Regions from separate parts of the Sphingomonas crusticola genome, predicted to be linked through region 1. Evidence: riboswitches for the same ligand, from Rfam matches in the RefSeq annotation. Region 1 holds a riboswitch; the other holds the start of a gene.
What was found. Region 1 has a riboswitch for cobalamin ahead of DX905_RS05665 (TonB-dependent receptor). Riboswitches for the same ligand answer to the same signal wherever they lie in the genome.
Positions count from the first base shown of each region.

Region 1 (15,039 bases):
CCCTGCGTGGCTAAACGCGCGGGAACTGACAAGCACCGCCCCGCAGCCGGCCGATGCTTTCCCGCATCGTGGACGAAGCGCGCCCCGGTTTGGGCCGGCAGGCGATTAACGATCGATCAGGATCACGCGGAAATCGTTGACGTTGGTTCGGGTCGGCCCCGTTACGACGAGATCGCCGAGCGCCTGGAAAAAGTCGTAGGTCAGGTTTGCACGTAACGCCTGCGACGGCGATTTTCCCAGACGCCGGGCGCGCCCGAGCGTGGTGGGGGTGATGAGCGCACCCGCATTGTCCTCGGTCCCGTCGATACCGTCGGTATCGCATGACAAGGCCGAGATGCCGGGAGCCCCGTCGAGCGCCAATGCGAGACTCAACAGATATTCGGCATTTCGCCCGCCGCGGCCTTCGCGATTTCGTACGATCACGGTCGTCTCGCCGCCCGACAGCAGGGCCCAGCGCCCACCTTTCTGCGCGTGATGCAGGGCCAGAGCCGCGTGGATCGTGCCGAGTTCGCTGCTGTCGCCCTCGATATCGCCACCGAGATAGACCGGCGTGTAGCCGGCCGCGAGCGCGATCTGACCCGCGGCCTCGAGCGCGTTGGTGGAACGAGCGACTACGGTCGTTTCCGCCGCATCGAAGCCGCTGGCCGAGGCGTTGGGCGTTTCGTTGGCGGGATCGGCGAGCGCCCGGCGAACATGATCCGGTACTGCTATGCCGTAGAGGTCAAGAATCTTGTTGGCATCCGCCAGTCTGGTCCGGTCAGGCAGCGTAGGGCCCGAACCGACCATCGCCGGCTCGTCCCCCGGAATATCCGAAAGCACCAGCGTGACCACGCGAGCGGGCGCGGCGGCCAGCGCCAGCCGTCCGCCTTTCACGCCTGACAAGTGCGTCCGCACGCAATTTATTTCGGAGATTGATGCGCCGCATTGAAGGAGCTGCCGGGTAATGTCCTGCTTGTCGGCGAGTGTGATGCCGGGAGCCGGCATCGTCAGTAGCGCCGACGCACCGCCCGACACCAATGCCAACAGCTGATCGTCGGGGCCCAAGGCGCGCACCGCCTCCAGGATATGCCGCGTCGCGGCAATGCCATGCTCGTCCGGCAACGGGTGACCGGCTTCAAATACGGTGAAGCCCGGCGGCATCTGGCTCGCGGGGTAGCTATGGCCATAACGCGTGAGCACGATACCGTCGACGGTGCCTCCCATGTGACGATAGGCGGCCCGCGCCATCGCAGCGCCGGCTTTGCCGATGGCGAGGATCAGGGTGCGACCGGGCACCGGCTCGGGCAGGCGCGCAGGTATACACAGATCGGCCGAAACGGACTTCACCGCCACGTCAAACAGCTCAATCAAGAGATCGCGCTGGGAGATCTCTTCACGAGAAGGAATGGGCAGGATTAATGGTTCGGACACCGTTATTCTCAATTCCAGCCGAGCGGCGACTCTGTCATGGCCACGCAGATTCCGCAACGTAGTCGCGAATAAGGCGGCGCTCCTCCAGAGCAAGTGTGCAGAGTTTCCCGCGTGGTGGGATTCCTCGGACCATTTATGATCGGGGCACTGATTATCGGCAGCACCAGTCAAAGCTCCGACTGCAATCTCATGGCCCGGAGGGCAAGGCAGCGACGCCGCGACCGAGTTGCTGGCGTCCCGTCAGGTGAGAAAGGTGGCCACCCGCGCTCGCCCGCCCGCGAGCCAAGTCATATCGCCATCGCGGCGCGAACATAAGCGTGAGCCTCGTCGCGCATCGCAATGGCACCCAGCCAGGAGAAGATGCATGGAAACCACCCGGCGTGAAACCATCATCGGCGCGGCGGCAATAGCTACGCTCGCTGCCGGCGCGAGCACCGCAGCTGCGACGACGGCGGCCGGCCTACCCTGGTATCGCACGGCGAAACGCTGGGGTCAGGTCAACATCACCGAAGACGACGGCAATATGGATATCGGCTTCTGGCGCCAATATTGGCGGGATACCGACACCCAGGCGATGATCCTGAATGCTGGCGGCGTCGTCGCTTATTATCCCACCAAGATTCCCTATCACCGCAGGGCGCTGACATTGGGCGACCGCGATCTGTTCGGCGAATTGGTGAAGGCGTGCCGGGACGACAATATCGTCTGTGTCGCGCGGATGACCAACCTTCCAACTCCGGAGCTTGAAAAGGCACATCCCGAGTGGATGGTGCAGGATGTTAACGGCAATCGCACACATCAGGGGTGCATGAATGGCGGCTTCAGCCGGGAGTTCATTTCCTCGATCATCAAGGAGATTGCCGCGACCTACAAACCGGCGGGCTTCTCGGTGAATGGTGGCGGCGGGCTCAATTACGATCTTTGTTACTGCCAGGTGTGCACTCCGCTCTTCAGGCAAATGACCGGTAAGGACCTGCCACGCGCCAAGAATTGGGACGATCCGGTCTATCGCGAGTGGGTGATCTGGAACGAAGGCCAAGCGATGGCGATGATGAACCGCTATCGTGCCGACGCGCGTTCCGCCGGCGGACCGGATTGCATCTGGGTCGGCCAGAATGGCGGCTCGCTGACGGCGCGCAGCATGGTCGGCATCCTCTCGGCGACGCCGATCGCGATGCACGACCATCAGGCGCGTTCGGACGCGAGCGGCTTTCAGCAGAATCCCGAAGCCGGCAAGCTCACCCACTCCATCCTGGGCTGGGACAGGATCGCGATCGAGGCACAGGCGATCTACGGTCCGCGCCTGACGACCAAGGCCGCACCCGAAGCGCAGATGTGGATGTACGAGGGCATGGCGGGCGGCCTTTCGCCCTGGTGGCATACGATCAGCGCACACCATCACGACAAGCGCCGTTACGCAACGGTCCCGCCGGTCCTGCATTGGGCCAAGGCGAACGAGGTATATCTGCACGACCGTACGCCGGTCGCGTCCGTCGGGCTCGTCTGGTCGGAGGAGAATAATGTCTTTTATGGCCGCGACGACGTCAACGGCAACGTAGAGGCGCCGTGGCGCGGAGTCGTCAATGCGCTCGTCCGCGCGCGGATCCCCTTCACGGTGATCCACGCCGACCGCATCGATAAAGATGCGGCCGGCCTCTCCGCGTTGGTCCTCGCGAACCTCGCGGCGATGACCGACGCGCAGGTCGGCGCCGTCAGGCGTTTCGTCAGCAATGGCGGCGGCCTGTTCGCATCAGGCGACACCAGCCTTCACGACCGGTTCGGCGATGCTCGGCCCGATTATGCGCTGGCCGACTTGTTCGGGGCGCATTGGATCGCAGGAACGAAGCCCAATACGGGCTATGCCACGCCTCCGGCCGAACGTCGCGGCGGCCGCGCGGTAGCGGAGGTGTCGGGCCCGGCCGGAACGCGCGGTGCCGCCGCAAATGAACGCCCGGTCAACGTCAACACCTACGTGCGCTTCACCCCCGAACTGCGGCACAACGTCGCCTACAGCCCGCATCCCGGCGACGAACCGCTCGTGCCGCCAGGCGCCGTCCGCCATCCAATCCTGAAGGGGTTTGACGAGACCGACGTCATCTTCTTCGGTGGCGTGGTACCAAGGTTGCGGATCGCCCCCGGCGCGCAGGTGCTTGCGACCTTCATTCCGGAATCGCCTGTCCTCCAGGCTGAGAATGCATGGTGGCGAACGCCGAAGACCGACATTCAGGCGTTAATCGTGAACACCACCCCGAACGGCTCGCGCATCGTGTTCATGCCGGCGGACATGGATCGCCAATATGCCGCCGACAACCTCCCCGATCAGGGCGACCTGATCGCCAATGCCATTCGCTGGGCGGCAAGGGACCGGGTTCCGTTGGAGGTGCAGGGCAAGGGTCTGCTCGACTGCAATCTGTATCGGCAGAGCCGAGGCATGGTGCTCCACATGTGTAATCTCGTGAGCTCCGCCACTTGGCGCGCTCCGCTGGAGGAATTCATTCCGGTCGGACCCTACAAGGTGCGGGTAAAACTGGACGGCGGCATCTCCGGCCGTACCGTGAGGCTGCTCGTGTCGGATCAATCGGTGCCGGCAACGATCACGGGCAGCTGGGCGGAGTTCGTCATCCCCTCCATCTCGAGCCACGAGGTCGCGGTCATCAGCTGAGGAATGAAGCCTGCGGTGCCTCAGACAATCTGATCGCGGCTCCCGGAGGCGTCGACCGAGTGCAGCGAGTGGATCAGTGCTGGCCAGCGCTGCAGGGCATTGCCGATCTCCGCTGCTGCATCTCTCAACAGCGGCAGGCGGGTCCGCACCAGCTCGTCCTGGGAGATGCGCGAGGTGGAGGTCGAACAATTGATCGCGGCCACCACGCGCCGCTGCGCGTCGAGGACTGGAACCGCCACGGAGACGAGACCATAATCGAGCTCGTCGAGCGCGGAATCGTAGCCGGTCTCGCGCACCGCGCGAAGCCTCGTCTCCAGCGCGCTGCGCGTGGTCACTGTTCTCTCGGTAAACCGCGCCATCACCGCACGATCTAGATAAGCGGCGATGACCGGCTTATCCTGAAAGGCGAGCAGCACCTTGCCGAGCGAAGTTGCATGGAGCGGGAAGCGCGTGCCGACGGTGGCGCTTAGCCTGATCCGCCGATTGGTCGATACATGCGCGACATAGAGGATGTCGTCGCCCGAAAGCACGGCCATCGAACTACTGTCACCGGTCTCGTCGCGTAGCCCTTGCAGCGGCGGCAGGACAATTTGCTCGACGTTCATGGACGACAAATAGCTCGTGCCGAAGCTCAGGACTTCGGCCCGGAGCAGGAACTTGCGGCCATATTGCGCCACATAGCCTAGCTGTACGAGCGTGTTCAGGCAGCGCCGTGCCACCGCCGGACTGAGCTTGGTAAGCTGCGCGACTTCGCTAAGTTGCATTTCCGGATGTTGCGCGTCGAAGGAGCGCAGCACGCGCAGGCCACGCTCAAGCGTCGAAAGATACTCGCTGTCCTTGGGCGGCTTCTCGGTAACGGCCATGGCCCGGGTTACTGACGCTGGCGACACAGGGCAAGTCGCTGCCACTCTCGCCATGCGGCCGTCATTCGGCCGCGGCTTTGACCGATCCTGGATCGGCTAGTGCAACATTATGCTGGCCAAGCGTCGGCGGTGCGGTCACGTCCAGCATCGCTTCGCCGTCGAAAGACACCGGCGATCGGATCGTGCGGAAGACACCATGCGGTCCCGCTGGATCCTCGATGCACAGCTGCAGATGTTTTGCCTGCTCGGTCTCGATCACCTCAGGCGCGGAATAGACCGGTGAATGCGGCACTTCGAGCCGCTCCAGCACAGCACACCATTCGGCGCGTTTGCGGGCGGCGAAGATCGGTGCAAGAAACTCGACGATCTTGTCGTAATTGGCGATGCGCGCCGTTCGGCTGGCAAATTCGTCGCGCCCAAGCATGTCAGGCCGGCCTACCGCCTCGGCAAGATTCTCCCAGAATTTGGGCGGCGAAGACATGTGCAGCGCTATCCAGCCGCCATCTGCGCATTGGAAGACATAGGATTGCGAGACGTTAGGGCGGCTATAAGGCCCCATCACCTGGCCTTCGGAGAAATAGTGGGTAAAATCGTCGAGGTTGAAGTGCGCCATCGCCTCGAACATCGACACTTCGACCAGCCGGCCCCGGCCGGTCTTCTCGCGCTCGTGCAGCGCGGCGAGCACGCCATAGGCGCCGTAAAAGCCAGTGATCGCATCGGCCAGCGCCGGCCCCACCACGCGTGGATTTTCGGGATTTACCAACAACCTCAAAAAGCCGCTTGCGGCCTGCGCGACCGTGTCGAAAGCGGGACGATCCTGATCCGGGCCGCCGGCGCCGAAACCTGAAATCGACAGATAGATCAGCCGCGGGTTGATCGCCTGCAGACGCGCGGCATCCACATTCAATTTGGCGGTGACGCCCGGCCGGAAATTCTGGATGAAGATATCCGCAGTGGCGATCATCCGGTCGAAGATGGCAAGATCGTCTGCCGCGCGCGTATCGAGGGTGACCGACCTTTTGTTGCGGTTATAGGTCTGGAAATGCGGGCTGTAGAAGCCCCCGTTGAATGCACGAAACGGGTCCCCGCCATCCGGCCGCTCGATCTTGATCACGTCAGCGCCCATATCCCCGAGCAGCATCCCCGCCGCCGGACCGGTGATAAAAGTACCCATTTCCAGTACGGTGACGTCCGCGAGCGGCTTGGCCATATTGACGACTCCCTCGCCCTGCGAGTAGAAAATTCGATATACGAAATCAACTTCGTAAATCGAATTTGTCTTTAGCAACGCCACGGCGGCCGGCTGAAAGGTAGCATTTAATGCGGATTGGCAAGCAGGATGCGCCTTATACGGCGATCTGCACATCGGATGCGACCAGCATCACCGTGCGCGGCCACGATCTGTGCGGTGAGATTATCGGCCAGATGGATTTCACCAGCTATTTCTGGCTGCTGGTCACTGGGGAGGCGCCGAGCGAGGTCCAACGCTTCTTCGCTAATGCCGTGCTCGCTGCCATCGCGGAACACGGCTTGGTACCGAGCGTCGTCGCCGCCCGGATGACCTATGCCGCCGCCCCCGAAGCCTTTCATGGCGCGGTCGCGGCGGGTTTGCTCGGCTGCGGTTCGGTCGTGCTTGGCAGTGCAGAGATCGCCGGAAGATTTTACGCCGAACTCGTCGCGAAAGCTCAGCAAGGCGAGACCATTGAAGCCGTCGCGCGGGGCGGCATCAAGGACTTGCGCCGCGAGAAACGTGCGATCCCCGGCTTCGGGCATCCCCAGCACGCCGCCGGCGACCCGCGCGCGCTGTTGCTGCTGGACCTCGCCGAACGGCATGGGATCGTGGGCGCTCACATCCGTATGCTCTATGCGATCCGCGACGCATTGCCCGAGACGCTCGGCCGGCCTTTGCCGATCAACGTCAACGGCGCCATTCCCGCCGTGATGCTCGATGTCGGCTTCCCGGTGGGCGCGCTCAAGGGCATCTCGCTACTTGCACGCACCGCCAGCCTGATCGCGCATCTGAAGGAGGAAAGCGATCGGCCGATTGGGTTCATCATGTCGGGCGCAGCGGCGGCGGCTATCGACTATGATGGCGAGGCGGCCACTGCCGGCCCGAGTACGGAGAACATATAAAGATATCTTTATATGTCGATTGACACGGCCGGTCAGGAGCGTGTTTAGGCGGTGCGTCGAGGTTCTCCGCGCCAGTAACGGCGAGGAGCCAAGACGGGAAGCCGGTGGCACCCGCGAGGGTGGAGTCCGGCGCTGCCCCCGCAACTGTAAGCGGCGAGCGGCGGTCCATTCAGGGTCACTGGCGGCAATCGTCGGGAAGGCCGGGACCGACGCGCTGACCCGTAAGCCAGGAGACCTGCCTCGTCGCGATAACGTTCCTCGGGCGGGGTGCCTCGGTGGATCGCCTGCGCGGCTCCACCCTTCTTAGCGTGGATCTCGACCGCGCATGCGCTCTGTCTTGGTCGTCGCCTGTTACCAGGAGAGACGACATTGACAGTTTTCCGAGCAAACCTTGCCTCAGCGTCGGCCACGGGCACTCGGCGCGAAGCCGCGTGGCGCAAAATCACCCTTTCGTTTATCCGCAGTAAACTTCGTATATCGAACTTGACTTCGCATGACGAAGCGGGGAATTATGCGCAGGTCTTCGGTACGGTGATGCTTTGCCCAAAGAAGCGCGCCCCCGGGTCGAGAGAGGGGCGACTGATGATGAAACGGGTATTCTCGGCGCGAGCCATTTTAGCGGGATCGCTGTCCCTGGCCGCCTTGGCAGCCTCCGCCCCGGCCGCCGCGCAGGATGTTCAGACGTCGCCGAGCAGCGAGGCGGACAGCAACGAGATCGTCGTGACTGCGCTCCGCCGCAACACGCGCCTTCAGGATACACCCGCCGCCATCACCGCCTTCGATGCTAAGGCTATCGAATCCGCCGGCATCCAGCGGCCCGCCGACTTCGTCGCGCTGACGTCCAACGTCCAGCTGGTGGAAACGCAGAACGTCGGCAACGCCTTCGTGATCATCCGCGGCATCACCCAGAATCGCAATTCGGAGCCCTCGGTCGCGGTCGTCGTCGACGGGGTGCAGCAGGTCAATGCCGCCGAATTCAATCAGGAATTGTTCGACATCGAGCAGATCGAAATCCTTAAAGGCCCACAGGGCGGCCTCTACGGCCGCAACGCGATCGGCGGCGCGATCGTCATTACCACGAAGGCGCCGACCGATACGCTCGAGGGCCGGATCATGGCCGGTATCGACAATGGTTTCGGCTATACCGTGCGCGCCGGGCTGAGCGGGCCGCTAAGCGACACGCTCAAATTCCGCGTGTCGGGCTCGTGGCGCGACACTAACGGCTATATACGCAATACCTACCTCGGCGAGGACGCCGATCCAGTTAAGGACCTGTCCCTACGCGCAAAATTGCTGTGGCAGCCGACCGATGCGCTGAGCGTCGACCTGCGTGGCTTCTATTCGAAGCTAAAGACCCAGGCTTTTTATTACAACATCGTCAGCGACGTTAACGACACGCACCTGCCGGTGCGCGTCAACAATGCCGGCATCGATAATCGCACCATCTACAACGCATCGGCGAAGATCGATTACCAGGCCGATTGGGGTTCGATCCGATCCGTCACGTCCTATGACAAGGTCACCGAAATCCTCACCGGCGACGCGTTCGACTTCCTGCCGATCAAGGAATCGCTATTCTACTTCCTGCTGGGGACCGATCTCAATCAAAGCCAATATCTCAACGTCAAAGCGGTGAGCGAGGATCTGCGCATCTCCTCGCCCGACAAGCAGAAGTTGCAATGGTCAATCGGTACCTACCTTATCCATACCGACCGTTATATCTCGACCGGCAATCTGGTCGACACCGGTGCCGGCGTCTTCCCCGTCTATCGCACGCCGAGCACCAACCCGCTCAACCCGCAGGCGACCTTCCTCGCCGACAGCCAGAAGAATTTCGCGTGGGCAGTCTATGGCGGGCTTGGCTATGAATTCTCCGACGCACTGCGGATCGACAGCTCGCTTCGCTACGATCACGACCATCGCCGTAACACCACGCTGACGCCACCCGCCTTCATCCCGGTGGTGACGGGTTTCCCGGCCGGCACCTCCGGCGAAGTGCGCGGCGAATCCTTCTCGGCCTGGCAGCCCAAGGTCACCGTCACCTGGAAGCCCGAGAAGAATTTGACTGTTTACGGCGGCTATAGCCGCGGCTTCCGTTCGGGCGGCTTCAACCAGACGGGTGTCGGTGCGGTCGCGGCGGGGACCGGCGTGGTCGGCGTTGGCGACGTCTACAAGGCCGAGACGGCCGATACGTTCGAGCTCGGCTTCAAGAGCACGCTGCTCCACAATCTGATGACCTTCAACGCCAGCGCCTACACCACGCAGTCCAAGAACGGCTATTTCTTCGTCTTCCTGGCGGCCAACTCGACCCAGAATCTGGGGAATGTGGCGAAGACCCGGCTGCGCGGTTTCGAGCTGGAGAGCACGCTTCATCCCGCGCGCGGCCTGGACCTGAACGCGGCGCTCGGCCTCACCTATTCGAAGATCAAGAGCTTCCCCGATCCCACGGTGATCGGCAACGAAGCCCCGTTCATCTCGCGCTATACGTTCAACCTTGGCGGCCAATATGAATCACGGTTGGGCGACAGCGATATGAAGGGCCGGCTGCGGATCGACTATCGCCGGATCGGGCGCACCTGGTTCGACGTACCCAATTCGACTTCGCGCGACCCCGTCGATCTGGTCGACGCCCGTGCCTCGGTCGAGCAGGGAAAGTGGACGCTCACCGCCTTTGCCGAAAATCTGTTCAACAAGAAATATAACGCGGAATTCTCGCCCGGGGGCTTCGTCTTCAAGGCGCGGCCGCGTGTCTACGGGCTGGAAGGCACGATCAAGTTTTAACGCGCCCTAACCAAGGACGATAAGTGACCCGTATCCTGATCCTCTATTATTCGTCCTACGGCCACATCGAGACGATGGCGCACGCGGTTGCCGAGGGGGCACGCGGCGTGCCGGGATGCGAAGTGGTGTTGAAGCGCATTCCGGAAACAATGGCTGAGGCGCAGGCGCGCGCGGCAGGCATGAAGGTCGAACAGGACGCGCCGATCGCGATCCCGGAAGAACTTGGCGATTATGATGCCATCATCTTCGGCACGCCGACCCGCTTCGGCAATATGGCGGCGCAGATGCGCACCTTCCTCGACCAGACCGGGCCGCTGTGGATGACCGGCGCGCTGGTCGGGAAGGTCGGCAGCGTGTTTGCCAGCACGGCCAGCCAGCATGGCGGGCAAGAAACCACGATTACGTCGTTTCACACGACGCTATTCCACCATGGCATGGTCGTGGTCGGGCTGCCCTACAGCTTTGCCGGCAACACCATCATGACCGAAATCAGCGGTGGCACACCCTATGGCGCGACCACGATCGCGGGCGGGGACGGCAGCCGATTGCCAAGCGGCAACGAGCTTGCTGGCGCACGCTTCCAGGGTGATCATGTCGCCAGAATAGCGCGCAAACTTGCGGCCACATCCCCTGCCGATTGACCGACCCGATAGGAGCCCGACCATGAACGCCTCCCTCCCCAGCCGCCTTCACCACACCGCCTATGTCTGCAAGGATCTGGAAGCGACCCGGCATTTCTACGAGGATATCCTCGGCTTCCCGCTGGTCGCCACCTGGTGCGAGCAGGAGGAATTGTTCGGCAAGGAGCGCACCTATTGCCACTGCTTCTTTGGCCTAGCCGATGGCAGCGCGCTCGCCTTCTTCACCTTTGCCGACGCCGACGATCAGGCCGAATTCGGGCCCGAGCTCCCGCCCAGCCCGTTTCGCCACATCGCGCTCAACGTCGATGCGGCGTTGCAGGCCGATCTGGAGCGGCGGATCATCGAAGCGGGTATCGAGCCGCCGGGACGTTATGTCCTCGAACATGGCTATTGCCGGTCGATCTACGTGGTCGATCCCGACGGCATGATCGTGGAATTCACATGCGATTCGGTACGCGCGGACGAGATCAACGCCGCACGCCTGAAGGATGCCCATTCGGAACTGAAGCGGTGGCTGGCGGGCGATCATCGTCCGAACAATGACGTGCGGCACATCCTTGAAGGCGCGCGGTGAGGCCCGACACGCCCCGAACCCTTAGCCACCGCAATGCAGGGGGCTGAGCCGGCCCCCGTCCGCCGTGTGGTACCGATCATGCGGCATGTCGATGTCGATGTCGGTGACGGCGCGCTCCGCACGCTTGTCGCGGGTGCGGGGCCGGAGGTCGTCATGCTGCATGGTTGGACGCTCGATCACCGCAGTTGGTTGCCGCAGCTGCCGCTGGCCGATGAGTTCCGTCTCGTGCTTCCCGATCGCCGTGGCTTCGGGCGCTCGACGGCACCAGCTGGCCTGGCGGCCGAATGGCGCGATGTCGATTGCCTGGTCGACAGCGACCCGTTCGTCCTGGTCGGTCTTTCGCAAGGCGCCAGCGTGGCGCTCGATTATGCCCGCCACAGGCCGAGCCGGCTGGCGGCGCTGGTCCTCGTCGGGGCTCCGCTTCATGGCGCTGTAGCGCATCAGGACGCGGAGCGGCTTATACCGCGCGATCACTATGCCGAGCTGGTGCGGACGGGACAGCTGGCGGCGATGAAGTCCGACTGGGCCGCCCATCCGTTGGTCCGCGCCAGCCCCGCCGCCGCGCCGCTGCTCGCCGCCATGTTGAACGACTATGACGGACGCGACCTCCTGGAGCGCTCCGGCCCGATTGCGATCCGCCTGGCCGACATTGCCGCGCTGCCAATGCCCGTGCTGGCGATTGCCGGCACGAAGGACACCGAATGGCGGCGACGTATTGCTCAGTTCATTGGCGTCACCGCGCCCCGTGGACAGGCTGCCGTGATCGACGGTGCCGGGCACCTCTGCAATCTCGACAATCCTGGCCGGTTCAACCTGATCCTGGCCGAATTTCTTTCCTCGATCCTCCATTAAAGGGCCCGATCCGCCATGCTCCTCCCTACTTCGCTCGTCGGCTCTTACACCCAGCCCGATTGGCTGATCGACAAGGTCAAGCTCGCCGGCCGCTTCCCGCCGCGCGTGCGCGCGACCGAATTGTGGCGCGTCGCTCCGGAATGGCGCGAGCAGGCATTCGACGATGCAACCATCCTGGCAATCCGCGATCAGGAGCGGGCCGGCCTCGACATTATCACCGATGGCGAGATGCGCCGCGAAAGCTATTCGAACCGGTTCGCAACCGCGCTGGAAGGGGTTGATCTGGACAATCCCGGAGTGGCGCTCGATCGCAGCGGGGAGCCTAACCCGGTTCCTCGCGTGACCGGCAAGATCCGCCGTAAGCATGCGGTGGAAACGCGCGACGTCGCTTTCCTGCGTGCCAATACCGATCGCATGATCAAGATCACCGTGCCCGGGCCCTTCACGATGGCACAACAGGCGCAGAATGATTTCTACGCCGACGAAGCCGAAATGGCCCACGATTATGCCGTCGCCGTCAATGCCGAGATCAAGGACTTGTTCGACGCCGGCGCCGACATCGTCCAGATCGACGAGCCCTATATGCAGGCACGTCCCGAAAAGGCGCGCGCGTTCGGCCTGGCGGCCTTGAAGACCGCGCTGGAGGGCGTCACGGGGCGCACCGCTTTGCATATCTGCTTCGGCTATGCCGCGCTGATCCATGAGCGGCCCGAGGGCTATAATTTCCTGCCCGAACTTGCCGACACCGACCTCAACGACATCTCCATCGAGACCGCCCAGTCGAACCTGGACTGCCGCATCCTCGACAAGCTCACCGGCAAGACGATCATTCTCGGCGTGCTCGATCTTTCGACGCACGAGATCGAGAGCCCCGAGACGGTGGCAAGCCGCATCCGTCGCGCGTTGCCCCACGTCGCTGCCGAACGGCTGGTGATCGCGCCGGATTGCGGGCTCAAATACCTGCCGCGCGACGTCGCCTTCGGCAAGATGAAGGCGATGGCGGACGGTGCCGCGATCGTGCGGGCAGAAATCGCATGAGCGCAGGGCGTTTCCTCACCACCCACGTCGGCAGCCTGCCGCGTCAGGACGATCTGATCGCTTTGATGTTCGCCAAGGAAGAAGGGTTGCCGCTCGATCCCGCTGCCGTCGCAGCACGGATCGAAGAGGCGGTCGACCATGTCGTTACCAAACAGGCCGAGGCCGGGGTCGACATCGTCAATGATGGTGAACAATCGAAGCCAAGCTACGCGACCTATATCAAGGATCGGCTGAACGGCTTCGGCGGAACCGGCAACAGCTATGTGTTTGCCGACGTTGAGGACTTCCCTGGCGTCAAGGCGCGGATCACTGGCGATGCCGGCCGCAAGCATCGCAAGACCCCCGCCTGCAACGCACCCATCACGGTCAAGGACATGACGGCGGTGGAGCGCGACACGCAGACGCTCAACGCCTCGGTTGCGCGGCACGAGGGGCATCAAGCCTTCATGAGCGCGGCCTCGCCGGGCGTGACCGCCTTGTTCTTCGCCAACGAATATTATGACAGCGACGAAGACTATCTGTTCGCACTCGCAGAGGGATTGCGGCACGAATATGAGGCGATCGCCGCCGCGGGCATCACGCTGCAGATCGACTGCCCCGATCTCGCCATGGGGCGCCACACCCAGTTCCGCGATCTGACGCTCGCCCAGTTCCGCGACCGGATGATGCTCAATATCGAAGCACTCAATCGCGCCACGATCAACATTCCGGAAAGTCAGCTGCGCATGCACATGTGCTGGGGCAATTATCCCGGGCCGCACCATTGCGACGTGCCATTCAAGGACATCATCGATCTGGTGTGGCGCGCCCGGCCGCACGCCATCCAGTTCGAAGCGGCCAATCCACGCCATGCGCATGAATTCGAGATGTTCGAGGGCAATGGCGTGCCGGAGGGCAAGGTGCTGATCCCCGGCGTTGTCGAATGCCAGTCAAACTATATCGAACATCCCGAACTGATCGCCCAGCGCATCGGCCGCTACGCCGATCTGGTCGGGCGCGACAATGTGATGGCGGGGGTCGATTGCGGCTTCTCGGTCCACGTCGGATCGGGCGGGGTCGATCGCGACATCGTCTGGGCCAAGCTCGCCGCACTGGCCGAGGGCGCCCGGCTGGCGAGCGCGAAATATTGGTAAGACGACCGCGCTTCCTGTGAACCGACGCGGGACCTGCATCCATGAACGACAGCTACATCCTTACTTTGTCCTGCCTCGATCATCCCGGCATCGTGGCGGCGGTTTCGACTGTGCTCGCCCGCCACGGCGCCAACATCCTTGAGGCGCAGCAATTCGATGACCTGCTGTCGGGACGCTTCTTCATGCGTGTCGAATTCGTCTTGATCGAAGGCGCGCCATATCAGGCGCTACGCGATGCGTTTGACGAGGTGGCCGCCGACCACGATCTGACCTTCAGCATGCGCGCCGCCAGCCATCGCAAGCGCGTATTGCTGCTGGTCAGCAAGTTCGACCATTGCCTCGCCGACCTGATGTACCGCTGGAAGATCGGTGAGCTGGCGATGGAGCCGGTCGGCATCATCTCCAATCACCCGCGCGAGACTTTTGCCCACCTCGATTTCGCCGGAGTGCCCTTCCACCATCTCGCCTTTAGCGAGCCGGGAAAAACGACGCAGGAGGCGCAAATACGGGCCATCGCCGAGGAAACCGGCGCCGAGCTGATCGTGCTGGCGCGGTTCATGCAAATTTTGTCCGACGATCTGGCGGAAGCGTTTGCCGGCCGCTGCATCAATATCCACCACAGCTTCCTGCCCGGCTTCAAGGGTGCCAAACCCTATCATCAGGCGCACCGCCGCGGGGTGAAGCTGATCGGCGCCACCGCCCATTTCGTAACGGCCGAGCTCGACGAAGGGCCGATCATCGAGCAGGACGTGGAGCATGTCAGCCACCGTGACACGCCGAACGATCTGGTGCGCAAAGGCCGGGAAATCGAGCGGCGCGTGCTGGCACGCGCGGTGCGCGCGTACCTCGAGGATCGCGTGCTCCTGAATGGCGGCACGACGGTGGTGTTCGCGGAATAACCGCAGCCCGCTAACGGCCGGCCGCGGCCGCTTCTCAGTTCAGCAATTTGAAC
Region 1 is NZ_QTJP01000001.1:1,189,861-1,204,899, forward strand. Features, by position in the region: gene DX905_RS05640 (glycerate kinase type-2 family protein) at 106-1,350, opposite strand; gene DX905_RS05645 (alpha-amylase family protein) at 1,775-4,072, shown strand; gene DX905_RS05650 (IclR family transcriptional regulator domain-containing protein) at 4,093-4,935, opposite strand; gene DX905_RS05655 (CaiB/BaiF CoA transferase family protein) at 4,997-6,145, opposite strand; gene DX905_RS05660 (citryl-CoA lyase) at 6,256-7,068, shown strand; cobalamin riboswitch at 7,111-7,325, shown strand; gene DX905_RS05665 (TonB-dependent receptor) at 7,651-9,849, shown strand; gene wrbA (NAD(P)H:quinone oxidoreductase) at 9,873-10,490, shown strand; gene DX905_RS05675 (VOC family protein) at 10,513-11,064, shown strand; gene DX905_RS05680 (alpha/beta fold hydrolase) at 11,143-11,916, shown strand; gene DX905_RS05685 (uroporphyrinogen decarboxylase family protein) at 11,932-12,954, shown strand; gene DX905_RS05690 (cobalamin-independent methionine synthase II family protein) at 12,951-14,087, shown strand; gene purU (formyltetrahydrofolate deformylase) at 14,129-14,986, shown strand; gene DX905_RS05700 (glycoside hydrolase family 97 protein) at 15,021-15,039, opposite strand, start outside.

Region 2 (15,039 bases), 1.3 Mb from region 1:
GGATACATTTGGAGGGCAGCGGGCGCACGGTTCGTGCCGCGATCGGCCAGGCCAGCGGTACCATCGGCGTCGTCGGCCGGAATGGCGCGGTCAATCGCCGCGCCGCTTTGTTGCTAGGCTCCGATGCGGGTCGTGCGCTGTTCGAGGACAAATCGGACAAGGCAGCGCTGCGCTGCCTCATCGCCCGCTTCGACATGAAGGGCGGTATCGCCACGGCGGCGCCGCTGCTGCTCGATACCGACGTCTCCCGCACGCAGGGCAAGGGCACGATCAACCTTGCGACGGAGCGGCTGGGCCTGACGCTTTCCGGCCAGCCCAAGCTCAAACATGCGGTTCGCCTGCCTATCCCGATCATCGTGTCCGGAAGCCTGTCGGAGCCCAAGGTGGTGCCGCAGAGTGTGCCCAAGACGGTCGGCACCGTCTTCAAGCTGATCGGCAATGCCATTGCCGGGCCGCATGTCGAGCCGGCGCCCGACGCTGATTGCGCCGGGCTCGCGGCGCAAGCGCTGCGCTAGCACCTCGTTCTAAATCGCCTCGTCCTTTAACGGCCGCGCCAGCAGCGCCACGACCGCGGCATTCACGCTGACCTTGCCTTCCAGCAAAGCTGCCACCGCTTCCGAGATCGGCAGTTCGACGCCGACGGCCCGCGCGGCCCGCACCAGCACCGGCGCGGTGAAAGCCCCTTCGGCGACCGTGCGGCGGTCCGCCATCATGCTCGCCGCATCGCGCCCCTGGCCGAGGCCCATCCCCAGCGAGAAATTGCGCGATTGCTCCGACGAGCAGGTTAGCACCAGATCGCCCAGGCCGGACATGCCCGCCAGCGTCTCCGGTCTGGCGCCCCGCGCCAGTCCGAAACGCGTCATCTCCGCAAAGCCGCGCGCGATCAGGGCCGCGCGCGCATTCTTGCCGAGCCCGGCGCCCTCGACGACGCCGCAGGCGATCGCGAGCACATTCTTGACCGCACCGCCAATCTCGGCGCCCACGACATCAGTCGAGCGATAGGGGCGAAAGCCGGGCCGGGCGATGCGTGTCGCCAGCCGCGTTGCCACCGCCTCATCCGCGCAGGCAAGCGTCACCGCCGTCGGCAGGCCGTTGGCGACTTCGCTGGCAAAGGTCGGTCCGGACAAGACCGCGATCGGCGCGGCGGGGCACGTCTCCGCCGCCGCCTCCGACATCAGCGCCATCGTTTCGGCTTCGATCCCCTTGGAACACAGAATGAGCGGCCGCTCGTCGATCGGGGCCGCCGCCAAAATGTGCCGCATATGCTGCGCCGGCGTCACCACCAGCAAAGCCTCGCACTGCGCCAGAGCCGCGAGATCGCCCGTCGCTTCGATGACCGGGGACAGTGCAACCCCGGGCAGGAAGATCGGATTTTCGTGTGCGGCGTTGATGGCCTGGACCACTTCCGGTTCGTAGGCCCACAACAAGACCTCGCCGCCCGCGCTCGCCACCTGCGCCAGCGCGGTGCCCCAGGCCCCGCCGCCGATCACGCCGATCCTCATGCCTTCACCCCCGCGCCGCGCGCCCTTTCCGCCGAAGGGTCGAGCGGCCAGCGCGCGCGCGCCGGCATGTCGAGCGGGTCGGTCAGGCCCAGCGCGAACCGCTCCGCGCCCGCCCAGGCGATCATCGCGGCATTATCGGTGCAAAGCCACATTGGCGGAGCGACGAACCGTAGATCATGCTGTCCGGCCAGCGTCTGCAGGGCGTCGCGAATCGCATCGTTGGCGGCAACACCGCCCGCCACCACCAAGGCATTCATCCCGGATGCGCGCCCGATCGCGCGGCGCGTGCGATCGACCAGGCAGTCGATCACCGCCTGCTGGAACGATGCCGCGATATCTTCCGCCGAATAGAGGCCGGCGTCGCGCGCGCGCAGCACCGCACTTTTCAAACCAGCGAAAGAAAAATGCGGTTCGGCCGAGCCCACCAGAGGACGGGGCAAAGGCACCGCTTTGGGATCGCCCGCGCGCGCGGCCGCCTCCACCGCCGGACCGCCGGGAAAGCCTAACCCCAGCAATTTCGCCGATTTGTCGAACGCTTCGCCGGCAGCGTCGTCAATCGTGGTCGCCAGCCGGCGATAATCGCCCACGCCGCGTACCTCGAGCAATTGGCAATGTCCGCCCGATACGAGCAGCAGCAGATAGGGAAATTCCAGATCCGGATCGGCGAGCCGTGGCGACAAAGCGTGGCCTTCGAGATGGTTGATGCCGATGAAAGGCTTGCCTGCCGCCAGCGCGAGCGTCTTGCCCGTCACCAGCCCGACCATGACTCCACCGATCAGCCCCGGCCCGGCCGTCGCGGCGATGGCGTCGATCTGTCCGAGCGTGACCCCGGCGTCCTTGAGCGCAGCCTCCGTCAGCGGCGTCAGCACCTCGACATGGGCACGCGCCGCAATCTCCGGCACGACGCCGCCATAAGGACGATGCGCCGCCTCCTGCCCCGCCAATCTGTGCGACAGCACTCGGGCGTCCGAGGTCACCACCGCCGCCGCGGTCTCATCGCATGAGGATTCAAGGCCGAGGATCAGCGCCACCGCGACCCTCTGCGCGCGCCTTCGCCGGCTTTCAAGGTTTGCCGACGAACAGGAAGGCCACCGCTGCCATGATGCACAGGAAGGCGGCAAGGTGGCGCCAATGCAAGGGCTCGCCCAGCACCAGCACCATGAAGCCGCCGAAGATGATCAGGGTGATCGCCTCTTGCGCGATCTTTAGCTGCCCCCCGCTCCATCCGCTCGCATAGCCGAGCCGATTGGCCGGCACCGCCAGGCAATATTCGAAGAAGGCGATGCCCCAGCTGATCAGCACCACCAGCCACAGCTGTTTGTGCATCCCGCCTTTGAGGTGCCAATACCAGGCGGTGGTCATGAAAAGATTGGATAAAATCAGCAGGAGGATCGTCGGCATCGGTCATGATTCCCGTTTCGCGGTCGCGTGCTGAACCTCTGTCGCAGGCGAAGCGTTCAATCGCAAAACAGGAGCCCGATGCATGACCAAGACGCTCGCCGAAATTTCAGAAAAGATGCGCGACATCGATTTCACGATGCTCTCGACCCGCGCCACCAACGGCGCCATCGGCGCGCGCCCGATGAGCAACAATCGCGACGTCGATTATGACGGCGACAGTTTCTACTTCACCTCCGACGACACGCTGATGGTGCAGGATATCGGCCGCGATCCGCAGGTTGGACTTTCCTTCCAGGGCAAGGCCGGCATGCTCGGCATGCGTCCCTTCTTTGTCGCCATCGAAGGCCAGGCGGAGCTGATCCGCGACAAGAATCAGTTCGAAGCCCATTGGAATAAGGACCTAGAACGCTGGTTCAAGGACGGCGTCGAGACGCCCGTCTGGTGCTGATCAAGGTCCATGCCTCGCGCATCCATTATTGGGACGGCGAGGACGAAGGGGAAATCCAGGTTTAAGCCCATCGTCACCCCGGACTGGTTCCGGGGTGACGATGGGATGTCGTCAGAACTTGGCGCGCACGCCGCCGTAGAAGCTGCGGCCAAGCGTTCCGTAGCGGTAGGCCGTCTGATACTTCTCGTCGAACAGGTTCTCGACCCGCCCGAACAGCGTCAGATCATGGCCGATCGGTAGCTCCGCGCGCAGATCGACCAATGTATAGCCGCCCAGCCGGGTCGTGTTCGCCGCGTCCTCGAAGCTGTGGCTGGCCCTCGTCACCGCCGCGGTAATGACCAGGCCGAACGACCATCGATAGCTGACATCGGCACTCGCCGTGTCATGCGGGCGGCGGATGAGGTCCTTGCCATGGGCAGTGCCGGGTGAGCGATCTTCGGCGTCCGTCCATGTATAGTTAGCATGGAAAGCGAGCGGCCCGAATATCGCCGCGGCGGCCGCCTCGATCCCATGTGCGCTGGCCTTGGCGACGTTCGAATAATAGCCGAACGGCCGGTCGGCGCGCGGTGGCGTTGATGCGAACTGGATCAGGTTGCGTGTGTCGCGGTCGAACCAGGTTGCCGAAACCGTGAAATGCGTGCCGAGACGCTGCTCGATGCCCGCATCCCAGCCGTGTGCGCGCTCCGGCTCCAGCGCCAGGTTGCCGTAATCGCTATGAAGTTGGTACAAGGTCGGCGCCTTGAAGCCCTCGCCGTAGCTTGCCCGGACGATGGTGCCACCCGAGGCCCACACGCCGCCTGCCGAGAACAAGGTCTTGCCACCATAGACCTGATGATCGTCGTAACGCACGCCGCCGGTGAGCGTCAGATGATCGAGCACCGTCCCGTTGATCTGGCCGTAAAGGCTGTCGATCGAAACGTTGGCGCGGTCATTGCTATAGGGAGACGCGGCGCGGAAGCTGGAATGCTCATGCTCTGCGCCGAAGATCGCGTCCCAGCCCGGCACGATCGCAAGGCTGCCCTGATATTCGATATGATCGTTGCGTCCGCGCGAATCGAACGTCTTGTCATCGGCGCCAAGGCTCGGATCGAAATTGCCGCGGTCGATCTGGTCGCGCGTATAGGCGATGCGGTTCTTGAGACGACCGTCGAGCAAGGCGATATTGACGCCCGCATAGCCGATCCAGTTGGTCGACTTCTGATATTCGGCTGTGTCGGGCGCGCCGAAGCTGGAATCGAGGTCAACCTTACCGTGGCTCCAATAGCCGCGCAGATCGACGCTGACGTTCGAAGTGACGTCCGCCAGCACGCGTCCGCTGCCGCCGATATGGCGATAGCCGTCGCGCTCACGGCCGCCATATTCCGGCGCGATCGCCGAGATACCATCGGTACGGAAGGCATTGCCGGCCAGCTGCCACTGCACGCTCTGGCTGGCGCCGCCGACCGCCGCCCGGCCGCTCGCGGTGCCACGCGATCCGCCTTCCACCTGCGCCGATCCTTGGGTGCCCGCACTCGGCAGCGTTGTGACGATATTGACGACGCCGCCAATCGCCTGACTGCCCCACAAGGTCGATTGCGGGCCGCGCAACACTTCGATCTGTGCGGCATCGCCCACGAACAGGTCGCCGAAATCATAGCCGCCGCCGGGCGCCGCCGGATCGTTCAGCTTCACACCGTCGATCACGACCACGGTCTGGTCGCTCTCGGCACCGCGGATGCGCACGCCGGTCGTCGTACCGAAGCCGCCCGTGCGCGATGCGGTCACGCCGGGTGTGCGGACGATGAGATCCGAGATGGTGAATTGCTGCGATGCCTCGATCGCCGCCTGGTCGATCACGGTGACGGAGCTTGCGACCCGATCGATCGCGGTCGGCGTCCGAACGGCGGTGACGACCACTTCGGTGGCATCGGTTGCGGCATCGGGGGGCGATGCCTGCTGGGCGAAAGCGGGCGTGGCGAGGACGCTCGCCAGTAGGACAGTCTTGAAACGGAACATGATACTTCCTCGCGGTTGACGACAAATGCCGTCTCACGAGGAAATTCCTCGACCGCGCGGCGCACCCTGGCCGAACGGTGGACAGCCGCGACGGGCAGGTCTCCTGGCTCACGGGTCATCGCGCTTTGGCCGCCTTCTCGGGATCGGAACCCCAATGGCTAATCGGCCGGACACTCACCGCTTACAGTTGCAGGGGCAGCGCGAGCATTTCACTCGCTTCCCTTTTCATCTCCCGAAGGAGAACCTGTCGCGGGACTGCGGTTAGGGCAGATGCTGCATTGCGGTCAATGATGTGTCAGCGGAACGACGAGCGGCTGGCCCTCAATCTCCCCGATGAAAGCGGACACGCCGTAGACGGACCCGATCCGATCCGCCGTCAGCACCTCGCGCGGCGGGCCGTCCGCGACAAGCCGCCCCTCGTCGATCAGGAGCAACCGGTCGCACCAGCGCGCGGCAATGGTGAGGTCGTGCAGCACCGCGATCACCGTCGCACCGCGCGCGGCCTCGCCTCGTAGCAGCGCCATCACCTCGATCTGATGCGCCGGGTCGAGCGCGGCGAGCGGCTCGTCGGCGAGCAGCAGCGGCGCCTCGACCGCCAACGCCCGCGCCAGCAAGGTGCGCGCGCGCTCACCGCCCGACAATTGGTCGATCGGACGCGTGCGCAAACCGAGGAGATCGGTCCGCTCCAGCGCTGCCTCGACCGCCGCTTGGTCGGCTGCCGCCGGCCGCGCAAACGGCGCCAGATGCGGCAACCGACCAAGCGCGACCAGCCGCTCGACCGTCAGCGGCCAATGCACGTTCTGCCCTTGCGGCAGATAGGCGATCTGCCGCGCCCGCTCGCGTGGGGACAGACTGTCGATGGCCGTGCCATCGATCAGGATAGCGCCCTCGTGCGGGATCAGGCCCGCGATCGCGCGTACCAGCGTCGACTTGCCCGCGCCATTGGGGCCGATCAGGCCGATCACGCCGCCCGCCAGATCGGCGGTCGCGGCCTCGACGACCCGGTGCGCGCCGAGCGCCACCGAAACCCGGTCGAGCCTCACCATTCGCGCCGTGCCCGCACAAGCTGATGGAGGAAGATCGGCACGCCGATCAATGCCGTGACCACGCCGAGGCGCGGCTCCTCCAGCGTCGGCACCGTGCGCACCAGCGCGTCCGCCGCGGCCAGGAGCGCTGCCCCGCCCAGCGCGGACGGAATTAGCAGGGAGGATGGCCGCCGGTCGGTGAAGGGCCGCAACAGATGCGGCACCACCAGGCCCACGAAGCCGATCGCGCCCGATACCGCGACCGCCCCGCCGACGCCGATCGCGGTCGCGATCAGCAGCCGAGCCCGGGTTCGCGGGAGATTGACGCCCAGCGCGATCGCGCCGTCCTCGCCCAGTGTCAGTGCGTCGAGTGCGCGACCCTCTAGCAGGATCAGGCCAAGCCCGATGGCGATGCACGGCAATGCCAGCCAGACGTGGAGAAAGGAGCGGTCGGCGAGACTACCCATCAGCCAGGTCATGATCTCGATCGCGGCAAACGGATTGGGCGCCAGATTAAGCGCGAGGCTGATCCCGGCCCCCGCCGCGGTGGCGATGGCAACGCCGGCGAGGATCAGGGCAAGCGGTCCTTCGCTCCGTGCCGCGAGCAACAGCAGCGGCACCAATCCCGCGAGCGCGCCGATTATGGCAAAGAGCGGCAACATAAGGGGGCTCACCGCGGCGAACCCGTAATAAAGCGCCACAACCGCGCCCAATGCGGCCGTACTGGAAGTCCCGAGCACACCGGGATCGGCGAGCGGATTGCGCAAATAGCCCTGCAGCGCCGCCCCTGCCGCACCCAGCATTGCGCCGACCATCAGCGCGAGCAGCGCACGCGGCAGCCGCAATTCCCACACGATCGTGCCGGCGATCGCGTCGCCCTGCCCCGTCAGCGCCGCGAAGGCACGCCCCCAGCCGAGATGCGCCGGCCCAAGGCCGAGCGACACCGCCGCGCAGAGCAGGGCGACCAGCGCCAGCGCAAGATCGATACGGACCGAGGATTTCCCCACGCGCGATCCCTAGCCTTTGCCCCGCCGCCAAGTCGAGCCGCACGCGCGGATGAACGGGATTAGGGCGTTTCACTTAACCCTTACTTGCCCGTAGAGCTGCCCTATGCGCGTGCGTTTGCCTCTTTTCGCCCTCCTCCTCGCGCTCGCTTTGCCCGCGCACGGGGCGCCGCCCCGCCGCGTCGCGTCGCTCAACCTGTGCGCGGATCAATTTTTGGTCGTGCTGGCCGATCCAAGCCAGATTGCCGGTCTCACCCGCCTCTCGCACATGCCTGCCATGTCGCCGATCGCGCGTCAGGCAGCGCACTTCCCGACAATTGACTCCTCGGCCGAGGCATTGCTTGCGCGCCAGCCCGATCTGCTGCTCACTGGCTGGCCGGGCCAGGCGGACGCCGCACTGCGTGCCGGGCTCAAGGCGCAGGTCGTGGCCGTGCCCCCCGCCAACAGCTACGCCGATATCGTCGCGCAGGTGCGGCTCGTCGCGGGCGCGGTTGGCCACCGCGAGCGGGGCGAGGCGCTGATCAAACGCATGGATGCCGCGCTCGCGACCATTCCGCGCACCGGCTACGGGCGCGTCGCCGCCGACTATCAGAGACGCGGCTATCTCTCGGGCGGTGGCACGCTGATGGACGAGATGGTGCGCCGCGTCGGGCTGGTAAATCTGGCGACGAAGCTCGGCCGCCCGGCTCTGTCCAACCTGTCGCTGGAAGAATTCGTCGCCGCCCGCCCCGATTTCCTGATCACGGGCGGCAAACAGGCGCGCGATCTCGGCAGCGCCATGCTGGAGCATCCCGCGATCGCAGACATACCGCGCCTCTATCTTCCGGGCTCGCTCGCCGATTGCGGCGGCCCATCTTTCCCGGCTGCCGTTCGTACATTGTCGGATCAGCTGCGCTACAGACATTGACCATCGCCGCCGGGCAATGGCATGGGGGCCGCGCGCGGGTATAGCTCAATGGTAGAGCGGTAGCCTTCCAAGCTTCATACGAGGGTTCGATTCCCTCTACCCGCTCCACCATCAGCCATTTCCGCCCGCTCAGGGCTTACGCGCTGCGGCGGTTGCGTCGCGGGCACCACGGAATTCGCTGTCCGCGCTCCAATTGGGCCACTCGCGCGAATTGGCGAGGCGCTGGCCGAGCGCGAACATCAGCTCGGCGTCGACCGCCTGTCCCTTGGCATTCCAGGCTGGCGTCCACTCGTCGGCCGGCTGGTGATATTTGTCGCGCACATAGGCTTCGCTGTCGGCCTTGCCCGCCGCCTTGCCGCCTTCGACCAGATCCTCGCCGCTGCCGATCGAGATGGCGGGCACGCCGCGCTTGGCGAGCGGGAAATGGTCGGAGCGGTAGAAATGGCCCGCCTCCGACTGGGGATCGGGGGTAAAGGTTCGTCCCTGCTTGGCACCTTCCGCGATCAGGTCGTCGAGCAGACCGAGCTTGGCATTACCCGAGATGGTGAAGTCGTGCGCCGGCCCGGCCGTGCTGAGCGCATCGGTGTTGAGCATGCCGACCGTGGTCGCCAGCGGATAGAGCGGGTTGGCCGCATAATATTCGGAGCCGAGCAGGCCCTTCTCCTCGGCGGTCACCGCCAGGAACAGCACCGAACGGTCGGGGCGGGGCGCGGCCGCGAAGGCGCGTGCGGTTTCGATCAGCACTGAGATACCGTCGGCATTGTCGACCGCACCATTATAAATGCGGTCGCCCTTCGCGTCAGGCTGGCCGACGCCGAGATGATCCCAATGCGCCGAATAGACGATCGTCTCGTCGGGATGTTGCGCGCCCGCCAGCCGACCGACGATATTGTGCGAGACGATCGTCCCGGCATCGACCGCATAATCGGCCGACAAGGTCGCCTCGAGCGGCATCGGCGTGAAGTCGCGTGCCTGCGCCGCTTTCTTCGCCGCCTCGAAGTCGAGCCCTGAATCTGCGAATAATTTCACCGCGAGATCGCGCTGGATCCAGGTCTCGAAGGGCGTGTGCGCCTTTTTGGGTTCCGCGCGCACGATATCGAACTGGACGTTGGCGTTGGAATTCTTGACCGTCGCCCAGCCATAGGAAGCGGGCGCAGTCTCGTGCACGATCAGCACACCCGCCGCCCCACGCCGCGCGGCTTCCTCATATTTGTAGGTCCAGCGGCCATAATAGGTCATCGCCTTGCCGCCGAAGTCGCCCTGCCCGGTCTCGAAATCTGGATCGTTGATCAGCCCGACCAGGATCTTGCCGCGCACGTCGACGCCCTTGAAGTCGTCCCACTTTCGCTCCGGCGCACTCGTGCCATAGCCGACGAAGACCAAAGGCACGTCCTTGAGCGAGACATGCTTTTCGCCGGTCAGCGCCGCGCGCACCGCAATCTGCTCGCCCTGCGTCAACGGCATGGCCGTGCCGTTGCTGGTGATGCCGAGCGTCGGCGTGCCCACGATCGATGCGCGCAGCAGCGGCACGTCCTGGGTCCAGAGGCGCGTGCCGCCCTTAAGGTCGCCGCCTGGCTGGAGACCGGCAGCCTTAAATTGGGAGACGATATAATCGATCACCTTGGGCTCGGCCGCCGTCGCCGGCCCGCGCCCTTCATAGGCGTCGGACGCCAATATCTCGACATGATGCGACAGGCGCGCCGGATCGAAATGCGGAGTGGCCTGCGCGAATGCGGCAGTCGAGAGCAGGGTGAGGAGCAGCGAGAGCTTTTTCATGGCCGCAAGTCTGGCAGGCAAGGCGCCACGGTTCAATCAGGATCAAACTGTCATCCCGGCAAAGGCGGGGTGACGATAAGAAAAAAAACGCCCGGCGGATTTCTCCACCGGGCGCCTTGTTCGTCACACCTGAGGCTTATGCCTTGGCTTCGGCCTTGGGCTTGCCCTTGCGCTTCGGCTTGGGTGCCGCCGGCACGATCTCGAAGGCGAGCGCGCCGTCCTTCATATGGACCTTGACCTCGCCGCCGCTGACCAATTTGCCGAACAGCAATTCCTCGGCGAGCGGCTGCTTGATCTTCTCCTGGATCAGGCGGCCCATCGGCCGCGCGCCATAGAGCTTGTCATAGCCCTTCTCGGTCAGCCACGCCTTGGCCTCCTCGTCGAGCGCGATATGCACCTCGCGGTCGGCGAGCTGCAGTTCGAGCTGCAGGATGAACTTCTCGACCACGCGCGCGATCACCGGCGTTGGCAGGTAACCGAACGGCACGATCGCATCCAAACGGTTGCGGAATTCCGGCGTGAACATCTTCTTGACCGCTTCCTCATCCTCGCCCTCGCGGGTGAGATTGCCGAAGCCGAGGCTCTCGCGCGCCATGTCGGACGCGCCGGCATTGGTGGTCATGATCAGGATCACGTTGCGGAAATCGACCGTCTTGCCGTGGTGATCGGTCAGCTTCCCGTTATCCATCACCTGCAACAGGATGTTGAACAGGTCCGGATGCGCCTTCTCGATCTCGTCGAGCAGCAGCACCGAATGCGGATTCTGGTCGACCGCGTCGGTCAGCAGTCCGCCCTGATCGTAGCCGACATAGCCCGGAGGTGCGCCGATCAGCCGGCTGACCGAATGGCGTTCCATATATTCGGACATGTCGAACCGCTGGAGCGGAATGCCCATGATCGACGCCAGCTGGCGTGCGACCTCGGTCTTGCCGACGCCGGTCGGGCCGGTGAACAGATAATTGCCGATCGGCTTGTCCGGATCGCGCAGGCCCGCCCGGCTGAGCTTGATCGCCGACGACAAGGTGTTGATCGCCGCATCCTGCCCGAACACGACCCGCTTGAGATCGGTATCGAGCGTGGCGAGCGCCTTGGTGTCGTCGGTCGAGACCGACTTGGGTGGGATGCGCGCCATCGTCGCGATCACGGCCTCGATCTCCTTGGCGGTGATCGTCTTCTTGCGCTTGGCCGGCGGCACCAGCATCTGCATCGCACCGACCTCGTCGATCACGTCGATCGCCTTGTCGGGCAGCTTGCGGTCATTGATGTAGCGCGACGACAGTTCCACCGCCGACTTGATCGCCTCGGTCGTGTACTTGACCTTGTGGTGGCTTTCGAAGGCGGTGCGGAGCCCGGTCAGGATCTTGATCGTATCCTCGACCGTCGGCTCGTTCACGTCAATTTTCTGGAAGCGCCGGAGCAAAGCCCGGTCCTTCTCGAAATGATTGCGGAACTCCTTGTAGGTGGTCGAGCCGATGCAGCGGATCGTGCCGCCCGACAGAGCCGGCTTGAGCAGGTTGGACGCATCCATCGCCCCGCCGCTGGTCGCGCCCGCGCCGATCACGGTATGGATCTCGTCGATGAACAGCACCGCATGCGGCAGCTTCTCGAGCTCGGTCACGACTTGCTTCAGCCGTTCCTCGAAATCACCGCGATAGCGTGTGCCCGCCAGCAGCGCTCCCATGTCGAGCGAATAGATTACCGCCGGCAGCAGCACCTCCGGCACGTCGCCCTCGACGATCTTGCGCGCCAGTCCCTCGGCGATGGCGGTCTTGCCGACGCCGGGATCGCCCACATAAAGCGGGTTGTTCTTGGAGCGGCGGCACAGGATCTGGATCGTGCGGTCCACCTCCGGACCGCGCCCGATCAGCGGATCGACCCGGCCGTCCTTGGCCTTGGCATTGAGATCGACGCAGAATTGCTTGAGCGCGCTCTCATTCTTCTTGCCGCCGCCCTCGCTCTTGGGCGCCTTCTCTTCCTCGGCACCTTTCGGCTCGCGGCTTTCCCCCGGCTGGCCGGCCTTGCCGACGCCATGGCTGATGAACGACACCGCATCGAGGCGGCTCATATCCTGCTGCTGCAGGAAATAGACGGCGTAGCTCTCGCGTTCGCTGAACAGGGCGACCAGCACATTGGCGCCGGTCACTTCTTCGCGGCCGGACGACTGGACGTGCAGGATCGCGCGCTGGACGACGCGCTGGAAACCGGATGTCGGCGACGGATCGTTGCCGGTCTCGGTCTTGAGCGCATCGAGCTCGCTGTCGAGATAGGTGGCGACCGCCTCCTTGAGCTCATCGAGATCGACCCCGCACGCCGTCATCACCTTGGACGCGTGCTCGTCGTCCACCAAAGCGAGCAGGAGATGCTCCAGCGTCGCATATTCATGGTGGCGCGAGGACGCGGCCGTCAGCGCGTTGTGGAGGGTCTGTTCGAGCTCGCGGGCAAAACTAGGCATGTAATGTTTACTCCCGCAGGGGCAGCGAGGATGCCGCCCTGCTGACACCAATGTCGGAACGCGCCGCCGTCCAATCAAGCTCCCCCTGCTTGGGCGCCCTAAAGACGGCGTTTGCCGTCATCGCTTGAACAGGCTTTCGGCGCTCGAGCGATGGTTGACCGCATGATCGATCCGGGCACGGGCGCGGGCGATTTCCGCCTCCAGCGTCGCGATCCGCGCGTGGAGCTCGTCGACCGACAGCGGATCGAGATCCTGCTTCGTCAGCGCGGCGAGCGGATCGCCGGGCGTCTTGGGAAGATAGTCTTCCAGATCCATTGCCGAATGGTTGACCCTTCGCGCGAGTCTGTCAAATGCAACCGTCACCCCAGCGCAGGCTGGGGTCCATGGCTGCTCCAACGGGCGCCGACGCTGAGATACTATAGACATGGATCGCAGCCTTCGCTGGGATGACGAAAGGGTCAGGCAGTGACGATCCCAAAAACGATGATCGCCATCGACCCTGCCGAAGCCGGTGGCCCGGAAGTGCTGCAGCCGGTCGAGCGGCCCGTCCCCACACCGGGCCCCGGCGAATTGCTGATCAAGGTCGCTGCCGCCGGCGTGAACCGGCCCGACCTCATGCAGCGCGCGGGCAAATATCCGCCCCCGCCCCGCGCTCCCTCCATCCTCGGCCTCGAGCTCGCCGGCGAAGTCGTCGCGCTCGGCGAAGGCGGCGACGCGCGCCTGCTCGGCCGCCCGGTGATGGCGCTGGTCGCAGGCGGCGCTTATGCCGAATATGCCGTCGCTCCCTCCGGTCAGTGCATCGCGGTTCCGCCAGCCTTGTCGATGGTCGAGGCCGCGGCGCTCCCGGAAACCCTGTTCACCGTCTGGTCGAACCTGTTCGAGCGCGGCCGCGCCGCACCCGGCGAAACGATCCTCGTCCACGGCGGCACCAGCGGCATCGGCACGATGGCGATCCTGCTCGGCAAGGCCTTCGGCCTGACTATGATCGTCACCGCGGGCTCGCCCGACAAATGCCGCCGCGCGCTGGAGATCGGCGCCGACCACGCGATCGATTACAAGGCGCAGGACTTTGTCGCGGAGGTGAAGGCATTCGCCCCGGATGGCGTTCATGTCGTGCTCGACATGGTCGGCGGCGATTATCTGCCGCGCAACCTTGCCTGCCTCGCCGAAGAAGGCCGCCACGTCTCAATCGCCTCGCGGCGTGGCGCCACGGCCGAGCTGCCGATCGCACTGATGATGCGCAAACGCCTGACGCTGACCGGCTCGATGCTGCGCGCCCGCGACGTCCCCTTCAAGACCGCGATCCGCGATGCGCTGGTGCAAAGCGTGTGGCCTCTGCTGGCAGCGGGTAAGCTCAAGCCGATCATCGATTCCACCTTCCCGCTGCGCGATGCAACCGGGGCGCACGCCCGGCTGGAAGATGGCGACCATGTCGGCAAGGTCGTGCTCACGATGGGCTAGGAACACCGTCACCCTGAACTTGTTTCAGGGTCCATTCGGCGGCCAGGGGCTATCCAACGGAAGTAAGCCCAATCCGATAGCTAGGTCAGCCCAATCAGGGTTATCCTGCTCGATCAGGTTGATCTTCCAGTCGCGATGCCAGCGCTTCAGCTGCTTCTCGCGTGCGATAGCTGCCGGCATGTCGTCTAGAATCTCGAAACGGACCAGCCGCTTCACCTCGTAGTTGCTCGTAAACCCGCCGGTCACGCCCTGCCGATGCTGGTGTAGCCGCGCCATGAGATCCGACGTCACGCCGATATACAGCGTGCCATAAGGCCCGCTTGCCAGAATATAGACAGAGGGTTGCCGCTCCCTCACCCGGCGAAATCTGCCTCGCGATGGATGCCGAAACAAGTTCAGCATGACGGATCACGGATCAGCTATCTACGTCACCCTGCACTTGTTTCAGGGTCGATCGTGCCACGCGGGGGGGGCAACGCGTAACGGAAGCGCCGCCGGACGGGGTTGAGTGCAGAACTACGTCAAAGCCCTCGACACGCAGGGTTGTGCCTTTCTAAGCTGTCACATTCGCTCTGACGGGAAACGCTATGACCAAGACGCTCGCTTTGCTCCTGCTCGCCACCTCCACCCTCGCCCGCGCGCAGGCGCCCGAGCCGGTCTTCCCGAAAAGCGGCACCGATTTTCCCGACAAATATGTCGAGCCGACCGATAGCTACGATTATGTCCGGCGCGAGGTCGAGATCCCGATGCGCGACGGGGTCAAGCTCCACACCGTGATCGTCGAGCATAAGGGCACCAAGAACGCCCCCATCCTGCTCAACCGTACGCCCTACGACGCCGACGGCCATACCACGCGCAACAAGAGTGGGGTGATGCGCTCGATCCTGCCGCAAAGCTACGACGTGTTCGCCGACGCCGGCTACATCATCGTCTTTCAGGACGTGCGCGGCCTCCACGGTTCGGAAGGCGGCTATGTCATGACGCGCCCGCCGATCGGCCCGCTCAACCCGACCAAGGTCGACAATACCACCGACGCCTATGACGCGATCGACTGGCTCGTAAAGAATT
Region 2 is NZ_QTJP01000001.1:2,529,019-2,544,057, reverse strand. Features, by position in the region: gene DX905_RS12145 (AsmA family protein) at 1-515, shown strand, start outside; gene DX905_RS12140 (NAD(P)H-dependent glycerol-3-phosphate dehydrogenase) at 525-1,502, opposite strand; gene tsaD (tRNA (adenosine(37)-N6)-threonylcarbamoyltransferase complex transferase subunit TsaD) at 1,499-2,533, opposite strand; gene DX905_RS12130 (DMT family protein) at 2,565-2,903, opposite strand; partial or broken gene DX905_RS12125 (pyridoxamine 5'-phosphate oxidase family protein) at 2,986-3,416, shown strand; gene DX905_RS12120 (TonB-dependent receptor plug domain-containing protein) at 3,463-5,346, opposite strand; cobalamin riboswitch at 5,423-5,609, opposite strand; gene DX905_RS12115 (ABC transporter ATP-binding protein) at 5,631-6,392, opposite strand; gene DX905_RS12110 (FecCD family ABC transporter permease) at 6,386-7,378, opposite strand; gene DX905_RS12105 (ABC transporter substrate-binding protein) at 7,482-8,282, shown strand; tRNA gene DX905_RS12100 (tRNA-Gly) at 8,317-8,390, shown strand; gene DX905_RS12095 (M28 family metallopeptidase) at 8,412-10,058, opposite strand; gene clpA (ATP-dependent Clp protease ATP-binding subunit ClpA) at 10,195-12,510, opposite strand; gene DX905_RS12085 (DUF1192 domain-containing protein) at 12,628-12,825, opposite strand; gene DX905_RS12080 (NAD(P)H-quinone oxidoreductase) at 12,994-13,971, shown strand; gene DX905_RS12075 (GIY-YIG nuclease family protein) at 13,996-14,373, opposite strand; gene DX905_RS12070 (CocE/NonD family hydrolase) at 14,559-15,039, shown strand, end outside.
Region 2: another riboswitch for cobalamin. It lies ahead of DX905_RS12120 (TonB-dependent receptor plug domain-containing protein); the one in region 1 lies ahead of DX905_RS05665 (TonB-dependent receptor).